DNA from 3 places in the Arthrobacter sp. NPDC080082 genome. Region 1 is predicted to be linked to each of the others. Evidence: riboswitches for the same ligand, from Rfam matches in the RefSeq annotation. Region 1 holds a riboswitch; each other region holds the start of a gene.

What was found. Region 1 has a riboswitch for cyclic di-AMP ahead of AB0O44_RS14905 (NlpC/P60 family protein). Riboswitches for the same ligand answer to the same signal wherever they lie in the genome.
Region 2: another riboswitch for cyclic di-AMP. It lies ahead of AB0O44_RS08735 (hypothetical protein); the one in region 1 lies ahead of AB0O44_RS14905 (NlpC/P60 family protein).
Region 3: another riboswitch for cyclic di-AMP. It lies ahead of AB0O44_RS11870 (glycoside hydrolase family 16 protein); the one in region 1 lies ahead of AB0O44_RS14905 (NlpC/P60 family protein).

What each region holds. Positions count from the first base shown of each region.
Region 1 is NZ_JBFBKQ010000007.1:134,883-140,199, reverse strand. It holds gene AB0O44_RS14915 (metal-dependent transcriptional regulator) at 1-301, shown strand, start outside; cyclic di-AMP (ydaO/yuaA leader) riboswitch at 421-663, shown strand; gene AB0O44_RS14910 (peptidoglycan DD-metalloendopeptidase family protein) at 666-1,484, shown strand; cyclic di-AMP (ydaO/yuaA leader) riboswitch at 1,597-1,790, shown strand; gene AB0O44_RS14905 (NlpC/P60 family protein) at 2,057-2,818, shown strand; gene AB0O44_RS14900 (HNH endonuclease) at 3,074-3,574, shown strand; gene AB0O44_RS14895 (NTP transferase domain-containing protein) at 3,611-4,258, shown strand; gene AB0O44_RS14890 (DUF6457 domain-containing protein) at 4,269-4,553, shown strand; gene AB0O44_RS14885 (molybdopterin-binding protein) at 4,550-5,317, shown strand, end outside.
Region 2 is NZ_JBFBKQ010000003.1:388,274-393,590, forward strand. It holds gene AB0O44_RS08720 (nucleoside deaminase) at 1-179, opposite strand, end outside; gene AB0O44_RS08725 (phosphatase PAP2 family protein) at 275-1,111, shown strand; gene upp (uracil phosphoribosyltransferase) at 1,124-1,759, shown strand; gene AB0O44_RS08735 (hypothetical protein) at 1,879-2,625, opposite strand; cyclic di-AMP (ydaO/yuaA leader) riboswitch at 2,624-2,811, opposite strand; gene AB0O44_RS08740 (glycosyltransferase family 39 protein) at 3,022-5,028, opposite strand; gene AB0O44_RS08745 (glycosyltransferase family 39 protein) at 5,233-5,317, opposite strand, start outside.
Region 3 is NZ_JBFBKQ010000005.1:169,547-174,863, reverse strand. It holds gene AB0O44_RS11875 (class II glutamine amidotransferase) at 1-866, opposite strand, end outside; gene AB0O44_RS11870 (glycoside hydrolase family 16 protein) at 919-1,974, opposite strand; cyclic di-AMP (ydaO/yuaA leader) riboswitch at 1,981-2,131, opposite strand; gene AB0O44_RS11865 (AarF/UbiB family protein) at 2,306-4,015, opposite strand; gene AB0O44_RS11860 (PadR family transcriptional regulator) at 4,021-4,560, opposite strand; gene AB0O44_RS11855 (polysaccharide deacetylase family protein) at 4,665-5,317, opposite strand, start outside.

The sequences.
Region 1 (5,317 bases):
CCCGGGCCTCGCCGAACTGGGCGGTCTGCCGACGGCGGAACAGGCCGACGGCGTCGTCAACCTCCTGGACGCCATGGCGGGATATGCCGCGGACTCCAGAATCACCGTGAGCCGGCTTGCCGAACCCATCCAGGTGGAACCCGAGCTGCTGGTGCAGCTGGACGAGGGCGGTATCCGGCCCGGGGCCACCGTCTCGCTGGAGCGGGTGGGGGAGTACATCTCCGTCCGCGTCCCCGACATTGAGGGCGCGCTCGAGCTGCCGCCCGAGGTCGCCGCCCACGTTTTCGTTACCCGCGGGTAGGGCGACGCGGAAGCATACCGTAAGTGTGCTGTTTACTAGCCCGTCTAGGAGATAACGAAATTATTACTACGGGTCTTAATCCCCTATAGTTATCGACTAGTACCGAGACTAAAGCGTTACCTGATCCGAAGCCGAGCTCTGCCAGCGGATCAGGGTGCGAATCACCTTCTGGCAGAGGCGGGGGAACCACTACCGGCCGGTAATTCCGGCCTTGGGGTGAAGTCCGCTAGCGGCAAGCGAACTCTCTGAGGACACCATTTCCGGGTGCCTCTCTGCCTGGATGCTTGCATCGGCGGACCGGGTCTATGCACTCTCTGACCCGAATCCGACAGCTAACTTCGCAGGCTTTTCAGAGAGGAACCACTTGAGCACGCAGACCGTCCGCGGGCGCCGCCGCGCCGCCGGCCCGGCTCCGGAGCCGCGCCCCGCCGTCGACGTCACCGCCCCGCGCCCCCGCGACGCGCACCGGGACGAGCGCCGCAGCCGGCGCAGCCCGCTCCGCCAGGTCGCAGACTTCGCCGCCGTCACCGGCATGGGCCAGAAGGCCGGCATGACCCTGGCCGCCGCTGGCATCGCGCTCACCGTGGCCGTCCCCGTTACCGGCCCCGCTCTGGCCGTCGACGCCCCCACCTCGGGATCTGTCTCCGCGGCGGCCCAGCCCGAGGTCAAGGCCGCCGCGGCCCAGATCGACTTCAACCGCACCGCCGTCACCACCAAGGGCGACCCGGACGGCAAGCTCAAGCAGCTGCTCAGCGCGCAATCCGTCGGCTCCATCACCCGCGCCGCATCCGCGGGGACGCTCGGCGCCCCGCTGGACACCATGATCACGGCTTCGCCCTTCGGTTACCGGATCAGCCCCATTACCGGCGCGGTGGGCGAATTCCACCGCGGCCAGGACTACGCCGCCCAGTGCGGGACGGCCGTCCATGCCGCAGCAAGCGGCACCGTAACCTTCTCCGGCTGGCACCCCTACGGGGGCGGCAACCGGATTGTGGTCGACCATGGCAATGGCCTGGAGACCACGTATAACCACTTGTCGTCATCCAGCGTCCACGTCGGCCAGAAGGTCTCCCGTGGCGATGTGATAGCGATGAGCGGAACAACCGGTGCCTCCACCGGCTGCCACCTCCACTTCGAGGTGATGGTCAATGGGGACGTCGTTGATCCGCTGGGCTGGCTCTAGAAGAGCCCTTCGCAATGCTCACACTTCCGTGACACGCCGTGATCTGAATGTGACATTGAGTCCGAACTGTTGTACCGTATGAAGCACGCCAACTTCACCGAAGTTGGCGCTCTTGAGTGGATTGCCTAACTCTGCCACCGCTCAAGGTCCGTTCGCATGACATCGTCTGGCAGGGGCGGGGGAACCAATTTTGGTCTTCGCAAGAAGGCCTAGGGGTTAAGTCGCAAAGCTTCCCAGGAAGCGGAGCGGCCGGGTGACTCCCATCCGAATCCGACAGCTCACCTCGTAGGCATTGGGAGAGGCTACTTTCGTGTCTTCACGCCACAATGCTGCGCGTTTTCGCGCCGGCGAGGCTCAGTCGAGCCCGCTGATTACCATGCACCGCGTTGCCCTTGCCGGCGCCCGGGATGGTTCACGCAATGCAGTTCCTGCTTTTGGCGCGTCTTCGCAGTACACCCTTCGCTAAAGAAACCCGTTTCGGGGCGATCCGGCGTACCCCCAAGATGCCGGAGCGTCCTTAGTCCCGCCTGTTCAAGAGCGCGGACACAAAGGATCACGAAAGAGAGAACTAAATGACTACTCGTGCAACCATTGCACGCCACCGCGCGGAGGTCACCAAGACCAACTCGCTGGCTGTCATTGCCAAGGCCGTCGGCGACAACGCCGGTGGCATGGGTCGCCAGGCCGCGGTTATCGCTGCTGCCTCCGGCCTGGTCCTGACCAGCGGTATCGCGGCCAACGCCGCTGAGACCAACGTTCAGCGCGAATCCACCTCTGCTTCCGCCACCGAGGTTCAGTCCACCGCTCCGGCCACCATCTCGGCGGCCTCCAGCATCGCCATCTCCTACGAGAAGCCTGCTGTGACTACCGCGGCCGCCCCAGTCGTCGAGGCCCCGAAGCCCGTCGTCAAGGTGCAGGAAGCAGACACCACCGCCGCAGCCACCCCGGCCGCCGGCACCGCGGTCAACGCGTCCGTCGCCACCAAGGCTCCGGCCGCCACCAGCGGCATGGGCGCCTCGATCGCCGCCGCCGCTTACGCTCAGATCGGCGTGTCCCAGGACTGCACCATGCTGGCCACCAACGCCCTGGCCGCCGTCGGCATCCACTACCACGGCTGGCCGGCAGGTTACCTGTCCCTGGGCCGCACCGTCAGCGCCGCCGAAGCGCAGCCGGGTGACCTCGCGTACTACCAGAACGGCGGCATGGGCATGGCCCACATCGCCGTCTACGTCGGCAACGGCATGGCCGTCCACGGCGGCTGGAACGGCGGCACCACCGCCCTCTACAGCGTCAACGTCGGTTCCGGCCCGGTCTTCATCCGCGTCGGCGGCTAAGACCGCCGCTTCCCGCGAAGCTTCGAAAAGGACCCCTGCCACCGGCGGGGGTCCTTCTCTGTTAACCGCCTGGATTGGTGCCGGAACCCTCCGGTGCCAGACCGGCCCGGGATCCGCCACGGATGCCCTGGGGCCCGAAATTCGGTAATCCGGGCCACCCGTGTTTACTCTTGTGGTGTCGATCCTTAGCCTGACCATGCAGAGGGCAGCCGGCCCTCGTGCCACTGGCGGGTGCGGCCGTGAAGAGGGATGCGGATGCGCACACTCGTTCTGAATGCTGGATATGAACCGCTGGCGGTAGTGACCTTCCGCCGGGCACTGGTGCTCGTGCTGACGGGCAAGGCCAGTGTCGTGGCCGAGGGGGACGACCCCGTGGTGGGGCCGCAGGACATCCTCGGCCGGCCGAGCGTCATCCTGCTCAACCGCTACATCCGCCCCCGCTACAACACGGTGACCGCGGTCAGCCGCCGCGGAGTGCTCCGCCGGGACGGCCACCGGTGCGCGTACTGCGCCAAACCGGCCCACACCATCGACCACGTCCAGCCCAAGTCCCGGGGCGGCGCCGACTCTTGGGAGAACCTGGTGGCCGCCTGCCTGCGCTGCAACAACGTCAAGGGCGACCACACCCCGGCCGAGATGGGCTGGAAGCTCGGTTTCACTCCCGGTCCGCCGAAGGGCACCATCTGGCAGATCAAGGAGCTGGAGAAGCCTACCCCCGCATGGGACCCGTTCCTGCTGCCGGAATCCGCGCACTAGCACCGTCGGCCGCCCGCAGGCGGCTAGGCTGGGCGGGTGGAATTCGACGCCGTCATCCTCGCCGGGGGCAGGTCCTCCCGGCTGGGCGGAACCCCCAAGGCCGCCCTCCGCTTTCGCGGGGACACCCTGCTGGAGCGGTCGCTGCTCGCGGCGGCCGGGGCACGCAGCGTCGCCGTCGTGGGCCCGGAAGCCGGCAGCCTCCCGGGCGGCATCCTCCTGTGCCGTGAAGACCCGCCCTTCGCCGGACCCGCGGCAGCCCTGGCCGCCGGGCTCGAGGCCCTTGCCGGCGGCGGGGCGGCGGGCCGAAACCCCGCGCCGCTGACGCTGGTCCTGGCCTGCGACATGCCGCTGGTTGCCGACGCCGTCCACGCCCTCTTCGCCGACCGCTCCCGGGCGCAGCCCGGCTCGGAAGGCAGCGTCGCCGTTTCCGCGGACGGCCGGATCCAGCCGTTGGCCGGTCTTTATGACACGGCCGCGCTACAACGATCGGTGGCGGACGCGGCACGGCACGGCACGCTGGTGGGCGGATCGTTGTTCGGCCTGCTTGCTAGTCTGGACCTGCGGACGGTTCCCGTGCCGCCCGGGTCCACCGACGACGTCGACACCTGGGCGGACGCCCAGGCCCTTGGGGTCGCGCGTCCCGGCGTGGCCGGGAACGGAAGCGGCCGCCCGCACACGACATGAAAGGCCCACCGTGAAGAGCCAGGACGAAACCCTCGAGGACTGGTGCCGCGCGCTGCTCCAGGCCCTCGAGCTCGACGGCGTCGACATCGACATCAACGAGGTACTGGGACTCGCCGGGGTTGCCGCGCACTCCGTGATCCGCCCGGCCGCACCGCTGACCACCTTCATCGCCGGTTTCGCCGCCGGGCTGGCCTCCGGCACCGGCCAGGCCACCGACGAGGTCTCCATGCGGGCCGCCATGGGCGTCGCGCGGAAACTCGCCAAGGAATACGCCGCCGAGGCCCCCGGGGAATGACGTCCGAGCCACCCCGCGACGACGCCGACGACGCCCGGACCGAGCCCGCCGCGCACCGGCACCTGGCCCACACGTGGCAGGAAGCCCGGGAGCTCTCGTTCGACTGCGCCAGCCCGATCCCGCCGGCCCCGGTGGCCCTGCGCCGCGCCCTCGGCCGCACCCTCGCCGCCGACGTCACGGCCCTGCACGACATGCCGCACTACGCGTCCTCGGCCATGGACGGCTGGGCGGTGAACGGCAGCGGCCCCTGGATCCTGGCCGAGCCGGGGCAGCGCCTCGCCCCTCACCAGGCCAGTCCCATTGTCACCGGCGGGTTGATCCCGGCCGGTGCGAAGGCCGTGCTCCGCAGCGAGAGCGGTGTGATCGGCCCCGACGAGGACCAGTTGCCGGTGCTCAAGCTTGGCGGCGGCGCGAAGCCGGGGGAGCCCCGCAACGGCGACCACATCCGCAAAGCCGCCGAGGAAGGGGCCGAGGGTGAGGTTCTGATCCCCAAGGGGACCGTGCTCAACCCGGCCCACCTGGCCCTCGCCGCCCTCGCCGGCCACGACGCGCTGCCCGTGCTGGGGAAACCGGTGGTCCGCCTGGTTTTCACCGGCTCCGAGGTGGTCGCCAGCGGCGTGCCACAGCCGGGGGAGGTCCGGGACACCTTCAGTCCTCAACTGTCCGCCGTCGTCGACCTGCTCGGCGGCGTCCCCGCCGGCGAGATCAAGATCGGTGACGGGGACGGCGAATGGCTCGCCGCCCTGGAGGACCCCGAACCCGTG
Region 2 (5,317 bases), on a different contig from region 1:
TCGGCGTGCGCCGTCGGGTCCCCGAGGGCCTCCCGCTCGTTCCGGCCGGCGCCCAGCACCGTCCCGTCCGGGCCGATCACCACGGCCCCGATCGGCACGTCCGCGGTGGCGAGGGCCTGCCGGGCCTCGCTCAGGGCGAGGCCCATCCACTCGGCATGGCGGGGCTCGGGCGATGTCATGGCTCAATGGTAGTTTCGATCCTAAGCAAGCTGTGCACCGTGGGTGCACCGGACGTCGGGAGAACGCAGTGAGCACCAGGACTGAGAGCTGGTTGATGCGGCGCTGGGGCAAATGGGTGGTGCCCTACGCCGCGCTCTGGATCACCATGCTGCTGGGCGGCATCGCGGTGGTGGCGCTGGCCCTGACCAGCGCCGAGGTCTACGACAACGTGGTGGACGACGCCGGCCTGGCCAACCTGGACAAGCCCATGCTCGCCGCCATGGAACGGCTCCGCAGCCCCGGCCTGGATGCGTTCGTCACCGGGTTCACCAACATCGGCGGCGGCATCGGCATGCCGATCCTGGCCAGCATCCTCACCGCGCTGTTGATCTGGCGGACCCGGACCTGGCGCCCGCTCATCCTCATCGGCGGGGCGGCCGCCGTCTCCGTCACCGCTACCTCCCTGGGCAAGAAGCTCATCGGACGCACCCGCCCCGACCACGCCGATGCCGTCCCGCCCTACGAAAACTCGCCGTCGTTCCCCAGCGGCCACACCCTGAACACCACCGTGGTGATCTCACTCGTGGTGTACCTCACCTGCCTGCAGGTCCAGCGCACCATCGCCCGGGTGGGATTGATCACGGCCGGGGCGCTCTTCATCATCGCGATGGGCATGAGCCGGGTGTTCCTAGGCCATCACTGGATGACCGACGTGATCTTCGGCTGGGCGCTCGGCCTGGGCTGGGTGGGCATCGTGATCCTGGCGCATCGGCTGTTCCACGTGATCAGGCACCGGGAACGGACCGGCCCGGCGCCCACCTTCGACAACGGCCAGCGCCTGCGCGAGAAGGCGCCGGACGGGCACCACGACGCCGAAACGGCGCATCGTCGCGGGGCGGCGGACGAGGCCGGGACACCCGGCGGGCGGGGGCGGTCCGAAGCGTCCGGATGATAGTTTTGACCCATGCGCACTCTCGTTGTCGACCACCCGCTGGTGGCCCATAAGCTCACCGTTCTGCGGGACAAGAACACCCCGTCACCCGTCTTCCGCCAGCTCACCGAAGAGCTGGTCACGCTGCTGGCGTACGAGGCAACCCGCGACGTCCGCACCGAACCGGTCACCATCGAGACCCCGGTCAGCACCACCATCGGCACGGCCTTCACCAAGCCCACCCCGCTGGTGGTCCCGATCCTCCGCGCCGGCCTCGGCATGCTCGAGGGCATGACCAAGCTGGTCCCCACCGCGGAGGTCGGCTTCCTGGGCATGGCCCGCGACGAGGAAACCCTGGACATCATCACCTACGCCGAGCGGCTCCCCGAGGACCTGACCGACCGTCAGATCTTCGTCCTGGACCCCATGCTGGCCACCGGCGGCACCCTGCGCGAGGCGATCAAGTTCCTCTTCAAGCGCGGCGCCTCCGACGTCACCTGCATCTGCCTGCTGGCCGCCCCCGAGGGCCTGGCCAAGCTGGAGGAAGAGCTCTCCGACGCCAACGTCACGATCGTGTTGGCCTCCATCGACGAGAAGCTGAACGAGAAGTCCTACATCGTCCCCGGCCTGGGCGACGCTGGCGACCGGCTCTACGGCATCGCCGGGTAGCGCGTCCGCTTTCCCTCGGGCCGCTGAACGGGCCGCCCGGGGATACAGCAAAGGCACCGGATCTGACGAGATCCGGTGCCTTTGCTGTATCTGCGCGGGGTGGCGTCAGCCTTGGCGGCTTAGTACCAGTTGTTCGCGTAGTGGAAGTTCAGGGCGCCGCAGGGGGAGCCGTACCGTTCCTGCACGTACTGCAGGCCCCAGTTGATCTGGGTGCGGTAGTTGGTCATGTAGTCCGCGCCGGCGCTGGCCATCTTCTCGGCCGGGAGGGACTGGACCACGCCGTAGGCACCGCTGGACGGGTTGGTGGCCGTGGTCTTCCAGTCCGATTCGCGGGTCCAGAGCTTCATCAGGCACTGCATCTCGCTCGGGGCCCAGCCGTGGGCCGGCAGCTGCGAGGCGGCGTAGGCCTGTGCGCCGGCGGGATCGTCGACGGCCACTGGCTGCGGGGCCGGGGCGGGTGCCGCGGCGGGAGCCGGAGCAGCCGGTGCGGGGGCCGGCGTGGACGGAGCGGGGGTGGACGGAGCCGGGGTCTCGGGGGTGACCTTGGAGGCCTGGGCTTCGACGCTGGCCGGTGCCGTGGCCGGGGTGTAGCTGCCGAGCCGTTCCAGGTCGGAGAGCTGCAGGGCCGGGGCCTGGGTGGCGGTCGCGACCGGGGCGGTGGTGCCGGTGGCCTGGCCTGCGGCGCCGGCGCCCAGCAGCACGGCGGCCGCGGTCAGCGCGACGGCGGTGAGCTTGCCCTTGGAGCCAAAGCTGGCGCGGCCTCGGGTGGCCGAGCCCTGGGCCGGGTCGGCGCGGTGGCGCGCGACGTCGGCCGAGGAGGTGCGTTTAGCGCCTTTTAGGCGCACGGGTGCCTTGTGTTCAGTCATGTTCGCCTCTCAACGCCTACGGAGTTAGCTGTCGGGTTCGGAAGAGAAATCCGGCCGCTCGGATGATCAACGAGTCGGCTTAACCCCAAGGGGTGCATGGATGCAGGTGCCCGGGAACTCTGGGTTCCCCGTCTCTGCCTCAATCCATGGAATCCGGGAAGCGGCAGAGTTTGGCGTCAGACCCGGATATGCGGCCAGATCGATGGCCGCACCATAAAAACGGTACCGGACTTTCTCCCTCATGTCACATTTAGGTAACGCCGCGGTGTGGCTGGTTGCCGATTTGCAGTGGGCGGGTCCTGTGTTTCGGGCCGTTTCGACGGTTCCCTGCATGCCCGACGCTTGGAGACGTCTACGCGGCAGGGAACCGTCGAAACGGCGGACCGTCCGGGGCGGCTACTTCGCCAGCAGGTACACCGTGGTGCCGCCGACGCTCTGGGCGGGGTAGGTGGCCGTCACCCAGTCGGCGATCCTGGCGGCGTCGTCGGATCCGCTTTCGCCCTGCATGGTGCGGCCGGCGATGAAGTAGTGGATCCGGCCTTCGGCGACGTACTGCTGGAACTGCTCGAGAGTGGGTGCGGGGTCGGTGCCGTTGAACCCGCCCACGGCCATCACGGGCAGCTGCGTGGCGAGCTGGTAACCGGCGGCGTTGTTGGACCCGACGACGGCGGCCGCCCAGGTGTAACGGCCGGCGTCCGTTTCGAGGGCATCCACCAAGGCAGACGACGGGGTGGTCGCGCCGAGGAGCCCGCCCATTCCGCCGCCCATGCCCCCGCCCTGGCCGCGGACGGTGCCGTTTGCCCCGTTGCCGTTTGCCCCGTTGCTGTTGGCCCCGGTGCCGTTGGTCGGGCCGAAGGGATTGCCCTGCGCGTTGCCCATGGCTCCGCCCGTGCCGCCGAACATGGCCGGCAGGCCCGCCCGGCCACCCACCGCAGGCCCCGCGCTGACGATCGAGCCGGAGTGCGCGGTGGCGGCGGTGGACAGCGAGTACGCCAGGGGACCGGCGAGGGCCGCGACGACGGCGAGTCCCGCCGTCGTACGTCCCAAGAGCGCCGCTGTCGGGCCGCCAGGGGACAGCGGGCCAGTGGTCCCGGCGGCGGACGCGCCGGCGACCCGGGCCCGGACGGCCGGAACCATCACCCCGACGGCCGCTGCCAGCGCCACGGCCAGCACCAGCCAGCGCAGCCACGGAACGAACGCGGGCGTGCGGCCCAGCAGCTCGAAAGCCATGAAACCGGCCGCGGCCACCGCGGCGGCGAGCGTCCCGGCGGCACCGGGTTGATCCCGCCGCTGCCACAGCAGCACCGACCCCAGACCGGCCAACCCGGCGACCCCCGGGGCCAGCGCCACCATGTAATACGGGTGGATGATGCCGGCCATCAGGCTGAACGTCAGCCCGGTGACTAGCACCCAGCCGCCCCAGACCACCACGGAGGCGCGGACGGCGTCGGTCCGTGGCGCCCGCCGGCCCAGCCACAGCAGCCCAGCCGCCAGCAGCAGCACCGACGGCAGCAGCCAGGCGATCTGCCCGCCGAACTCGCTGTTGAAAAGCCGGAGCAGGCCGGGGGTGCCCCAGCCGTTGCCGCCGCCGACGCTCCCCGTCTCGTCCCCGCTGAGCCGGCCCAGGCCGTTGTAGCCCAGGGTCAGTTCCAGGATGGAGTTGCCCTGCGAGCCGCCGATGTAGGGCCGGTCAGCCGCCGGGGTGAGCTCGACGGCGGCCAGCCACCAGCCGGCCGCCACCACCATCGCCGCTCCCGTGGCGAGCAGGTGCAGCAGCCGCCGGCCCAGGCCGGCGCGTGCGGCGAGCAGGTAGGCCGCGGTGAAGCCCGGGACCACCAGCAGCACCTGCAGCTGCTTGGTCAGGAACCCGAAGCCCAGCAGCACCCCGGCCAGGAGCAGCCAGCGCAGCCGGGCGTCCTGGATGGCGCGCAGCACCGCGTAGGCTGCGGCCGTCATCAGCAGGACCAGCAGGGCATCCGGGTTGTTGAAGCGGAACATCAGCACGGCCACGGGGGTCAGGGCCATCACGGCCCCGGCGATCAGTCCGGCGCGGTGGGCCAGCCGGGCGTCCGCCGTCGCGGGTGCGGCGGCCCGGCGGACGGCCAGGTAGACCAGCCACACCGTCGCGACACCCATCAGAGCCTCGGGCGCCAGGACGCTCCAGGAGCTCAGCCCGAAAAGCCGCACGGACAGGCCCATCACCCAGAGCGACGCCGGCGGCTTGTCCACCGTGATGGCGTTTGCCGCGTCCGAGGAGCCAAAGAACCAGGCCGTCCAGTCCTGCGAGCCGGCCTGCGCCGCCGCGGAGTAGAAGGCGTTCGCCCAGCCGGAGGCGCCGAGGTTCCAGAGGTAGAGCACCGCGGTTCCGGCAAGCAGGGCGGCCAGTTCCGCCCGCTGTGCCATGACCTGGCGCCGGGATAGGGGCGGCAAGGGGTGCTGCCGAGTGGACGCCTGCGGCCGGAGGTTCCGGCGGCGGCGACCGCGCCACCGCGGGTGGCGCAGCCCGGAGCCGGCAGCCTCAGTCGCCGGGCTTGCTCCGGGCCCGGGCCCGGCGGGGGAAGTGACGGCGGAGCCGGTGCTTGTGAGGTCGGTGCAAGCGGTCATGGCCTAGCCCGCCAGCTTGTAGACGGTGGTGGAGCCGACGGTCTGTGCCTGGTAGTTGGCGGCAACCCAGGCCGCGACCTCGGAGTTT
Region 3 (5,317 bases), on a different contig from region 1:
GGACGCTGCGAGGCGGCGGCCTCGGGGCTGAGATCCGAGAGGTCGAGCCGGTGCCGGGGCCCGTCCGGGAACGGAAACGTGGACGTGACTGCCAGGTCCGGGCCCACCCGCAGCATTTCCCCGGGGGCCAGCGCACGCCAGCCGGGGTCGTGGTCCATCGGCTCGGTGGCGATCAGCACCTGCGGCCCGGCGGCGAGGTCCTCGCTGTGGGCGTGGATGCGGTGGCTGCGCGCCTCCAGCGGCGCGGCCGGGCCGTGGATCCGCCCGGGATCGCGCTCCAGCAGGTGCAGCTCATGGGTTTCCGGGTAGCGCAGCGCCCACAGCTCCGTGGCCGTGGTGACGATCAGGTTCAGGCTGAGCACCGGCAGTTCGGCGGCGGCCCAGGCCACGGCGTGGGTGATCCCGGCGCCGACGTCGCCGTCCGCCCGCCGGGTTTCGGCGGTGATCAGGGCGAAGAGGCGTTCGCTGTCCGTCTGCCCCCGGACCAGGTCGGCGACACCGAACTCCGCGAGCCGTGCGTCCAGCCGGTCCAGGTCACCGAAGGCGCCGTTGTGCGCGAACAGCCGCCCGTCCTGCTCGAACGGGTGGGTGTTGGCCACGGTGTGGGCGCCGGTGCTGGCGTAGCGGACATGCGCGAGGAACGTGGTGCTCCGCAGCGTCCTGGCCTCCCGGGCGAAGGCGTGGTCCTCCCACGCCGCGAGCGGCTGTTTCGCCACGTGCGGCTGTCCGAACTCGTCGAAGGTGCCGATGCCCGCCCCGTCCGGCTCGCGCCGGCTCTGGACGGACAGGCTGTCCGGCGCGTCGAGCAGCCAAAACGTGGCGCGGACCGTTCGGGCGCCGGCGTGGAGCCCGAACAGTCGGCACATGGTGGCTCCTCCGTGGTTTACGCGGCGTTATGGGAGCCAGTGTACGTCCGGGCTACTGCCAGGCGCGGACGTAATCCACCAGGACCTGCGACGCCGGGCCGTAGGCCGGGTTGGTCGAGGAGGCACCGACGTTCAGGACCAGGTACTGCGGGGCGTTGCCGTCGTTGGTCGGGTAGGACTTGACCTTGACGCCGTCGAAGTAGACGTCCGAGGAGCTGGCCATCCGGTGCAGGCCGAAGGTGTGGTACTCGTTGGCCCAGTTGCCCCCCACGCCGCCCTGGTTCTGGGCGCCGCTGGTGGAGTGGTAGTTGACCGTCATCTTGGCCTTGAGGACCTCGGCGATGTCGTTCTCGCCGGTGGCGGGCCAGGACTGGCCGGTGGACCAGAATGCCGGCCAGTTGTAGAGGCCGTTGGCGTTGCCGGGGAACTTGATCCGGGCCTCGACGTAGCCGGTGGTGAACTGGTAGCCGGTGCCGGCGCCGCCGCGGGGGTTGGAGGAGACCAGCGCACCGGAAGTGGCCGACGCCAGGTTCAGGACCAGGTTGCCGTTGCTGACCGAGACGTTGGCGGGGCTGGTGCTGACCTTGTTCATAGTTCCGCAGCCGGGCGCGAACCAGCAGGCGGCCCACTTGTTGGTATCCAGGCCGGCGCCGTTGAAGTCGTCGTTGAAGGCCAGGGACCAGTTGCCGGGGACACCCAGGGGAGCGGGGCCGCCGGTGGAGGCTACGGCGAGGGCGGGTGCCGGGGCGGCCTGCACCGCGGCGGGCGCGGGGGCGGCTGCCGGGGGAGCGGCCTGCACCGGTGCGGGGGCCGCGGTGGTTGCCGGGGCGGCGGCCGCCGTGCTGGCCGGTGCGGCCGGTGTTGCCGACGGCGAGGCCGGGGCGGAGGCGGGGGCGGCCTGGGAGACCTCCGACGCCTGCGCCTGGGTCAGGCTGTTCAGGGTGGCCTGGCCGAGTGAACCGAGGCCGACGACGGCGACGGCCGCCGCGGCGGCGAGGGACAGGACGCGGGGGGACTTCAGCCGAAGGGCGGTGCGTCGAAGGGGGGAGGGAGCGGACTGGTCACGACGGCGCGCGGGGGCGCACGTCTGATCCTGGGGTGCAGACATGGAAGGTTTACCTCTCAACGCCTGCGGAGTTAGCTGTCGGGTTCGGATGAGGTCATCCGGCCGTGGGACACCACGGCTTCACCCCGAGGGCAGGCCAACGCCATACCCGGGACACTTGGGTCCCCCGCCTCTGCCTTATATCTAGCGGATCCCGGGCGCGGCAGAGCTCAGCGACGCACGGAATTGGGACCAACGTTGACGGTCCACCCGTCGACCGTACGGCATCGAGCCGGTTAATCACAATTAAGTAACGGCAGTCACCGGCCTCCGCGTGGCGGCTTGAGATGCAGCCGGGCCGCGTCAGCGGCGGGCTTAGGGAACAAAGCGGCGGTCAGGGTCCGCGGCGTCCCGGCCAGGCGGAATGCAGCAGCGGGAGCACGGAGACGGCCAGGAGTGCCGTTCCGAGCACCGGGTCGTCGTGCCGGAGGATGGCGCCGGCAATCAGCAGGGCGGCGAAGAGGAGGGCGGACACCGCGCGGCGCACGGTGCGGTCCAGCCGGGCCACCTGGCGCTCCAGCCGGGGGTTGCCCACGGTCAGGGAACCCTCCTCGGCGCGCGCCGCCAGCCGGTCGAGGCGCTGCGGCAGGCGGAAGGCCACCGCCGCGGCGTCGAAGACCTGGCGGCCGGCGTCCTGCAGGAGGTTTCCGCGCTCCTCGCGCAGCAGCCGTGCCGCGTACGGCTCCACCGAGTCCCAGAGGTTGAAGCGCGGGTCGAGGGAACTGCACACCCCGGAGGTGAGCGACATCGCCCGGATGATGAGCAGGAAATTCTCCGGGACCTGAAACGGCAGCGAGCGGACCAGTTCGCCGAACTCGTTGGCGAAGGCCAGGAACTCCCGCGGGTCCACCTCGCGCAGTTCGGCGAAGCCCATGCCGCCGAAGCGGGTGAACAGCCGGGACATGGCCCGCTCCAGTTCGGCGGTATCCGCCGTGGGCAGCAGCACCCCGATCTCGCCGATCGCAGAGACCAGGCCTCCGCCGTCGCGCGCGGCCGCCGCGATGAGCAGCTTCCGCAGCCCGCTCCGGGTGCCCGGGGGCACCTCGCCCATCATGCCGAAATCGATGAACGTCAGCCGCCAGGGCAGCCCTCCGGCGCCGGGGGCCGGGGTGACGAAGATGTTCCCCGGGTGCGGGTCGGCATGGAAGAACCCGGTGGTGAAGAGCTGGTCGAACATCACCGATGCGAAGAGCGGAGCCACCTCCACGGGGTCTATCCCCGTGGCGCGGAGGCCGTCCGTGTCCGTGATCTTGATGGCGGTGACGTCTTCCAGGGTCAGGACCCGGCGGGTGGTCCGTTCCCAGGCGACGCGGGGGACCGCCACCCGCTCGTCGCCGGCGAAGTCGGCGTCGAACCGCTCGGAGTTGGCCGCCTCCTGCAGGTAGTCGACCTCCTCGAGGCTGGTCTGGGCGAACTCCTCCACCAGGGAGGGCATGTCCGCCCGGTCCGAGACCAGCCGGAAGTGGCTCAGCCAGCCGCCCACCCGGCGCAGGGCGGCCAGGTCGACGTCGACGATCGCCTCGATCCCGGGGCGCTGAACCTTCACCACGACGCCGCTCATGCCGGCATCCTCCGCCGCCGCGGGCAGCAGCGTCGCGCGGTGCGCCTGCCCGAGGGACGCCGCGGCGATGGGCGTCTCCTCGATGACGGCGAAGATGTTCTCCAGCGGTGTGCCCAGTTCTGCCTCGGCCAGGTCCCGGATGGCCGGGAACGCGACCGGGGGAACCTCGTCCTGGAGGTCCTCGAGTTCCCTGGTGATCTCCGGCGGGAGGACGTCCAGGCGCGAGGAGAGGAACTGGCCCACTTTGATCATCAGGCCGCCCAGCTCCACGGCCAGGGCGCGGAAGCGCCGGGCGAAGCGGATCATCCGTCGGGTCCGGCTGCGCTCGGTGATCCGTCGCAGGCCCAGGCGGGGGAGCAGCAGCTCGTGCCACCAGGTCACGGCGAGGTGCCAGGCCGCGAAGCGCAGGATCCTCCGGTAGCGGGCGCGGGTGCTCCCTGTCCCGGCCGCCGGGTCCGCCCGGGCCCGGCCAGCCTCCGCCACCCGCGTCAGTCCTGGGCCAGGATCGAGTACAGCCGGCGGCGCGCCTCGTCCAGCACGGCCACGGCCTGCTTGACCTGCTCCGGCGTGCCGGTGCGGCCCACCTGGGATGCGGCCTGGGCCAGCTCGATGCCGGCCTTCGGCAGTGCCCCGAAACCGGGGGCCTGGTCCGCGTCGGCGGACTCCCAGGGAGCGGAGGTGCCGCCGGAGACCTCTTCGCGGCCGGCGTCCGTCAGGGAATAGATCTTCCGCCCGTTGGACTCCTCGGCGCGGATCAGGCCCTCGTCGGCCAGCAGCTGCAGGGTCGGGTAGACGGAGCCGGCGCTCGGCTTCCAGCTGCCGCTGCTGCGCTCCTCGATCTCGCGGATGATCTGGTAGCCGTGCATGGGCCGCTCCGCCAGGAGCGCCAGTACGGCCGAGCGGACCTCGCCGCGGCCGGCGCGGCTGCCGGTGCGCTTTTCGAAGCGTGAACGCAGGTCCTCGACGGCCTGCCACATGCCATCAAAGCTGGGGGCGCCGAAACCGCCCATCGGGTATGAGTTACGCATGATGCTCTCCTCCAGGGGTTCGCTAACGATACTTAACGATACGTCCCGATATGCGGAAACAACAGGGTTGCGCTGTGGGCGATAGGGCTGCGGGTGTGGGAGCCTCAGGCGGCTGCGGGCCGGGGGAGGTGGACGAAGGCCTCGCCGCGCTGCTTCATCGCATCGAGGGCGCGGGCCAGGCCGGCCGCGGTCCCGCCGGCGGGGTGGTTGCCGTGGGAAATGACGATGTCCCCGGCGTGTGCGCCGGAGATTTCCTTGGCCACGGCCGGGGCGGGGAGCGTCGCACCGGCGTCGCCGTTGACGGAGAAGCCGACGGGTGTGACCCCGAGGGCGTGCACGATCTGGGCGGAGACATCGTCCAGATAGGCGGTCCCCGGCCGGAAGAAGAGCGGGCGCTTTCCGGTGAGCTCCGCGATGCGGGCGTCGTTGGTCATGATCTCGTCGTAGACCTCGCCCGGGTTGCGGGTGCCCGGAATGTTGTAGGCGCTCTTGCCGGACACGGACAGTGGCCGGTGTGAGGTGCCATGGTTGGCGAGCTCGAAGAGGGGATCCGCGGCGAGTTCAGCGGCCAGGGCGGCGTTGGCGGCGATCCAGCGGTGGTTGAGGAACAGCGTTGCCGGAACCCCGTGGCGGCGGAGTTCGATGAGGACGCCGGTGTCCGCGGCGTTGCCGCCGGTACCGCCGCAGAAGTCAAAGGTCAGGGCGACGCCGGCGGGCGCGGGCAGGCGCGAGAGCACGCCCGGGGCGGCGAGCCCCC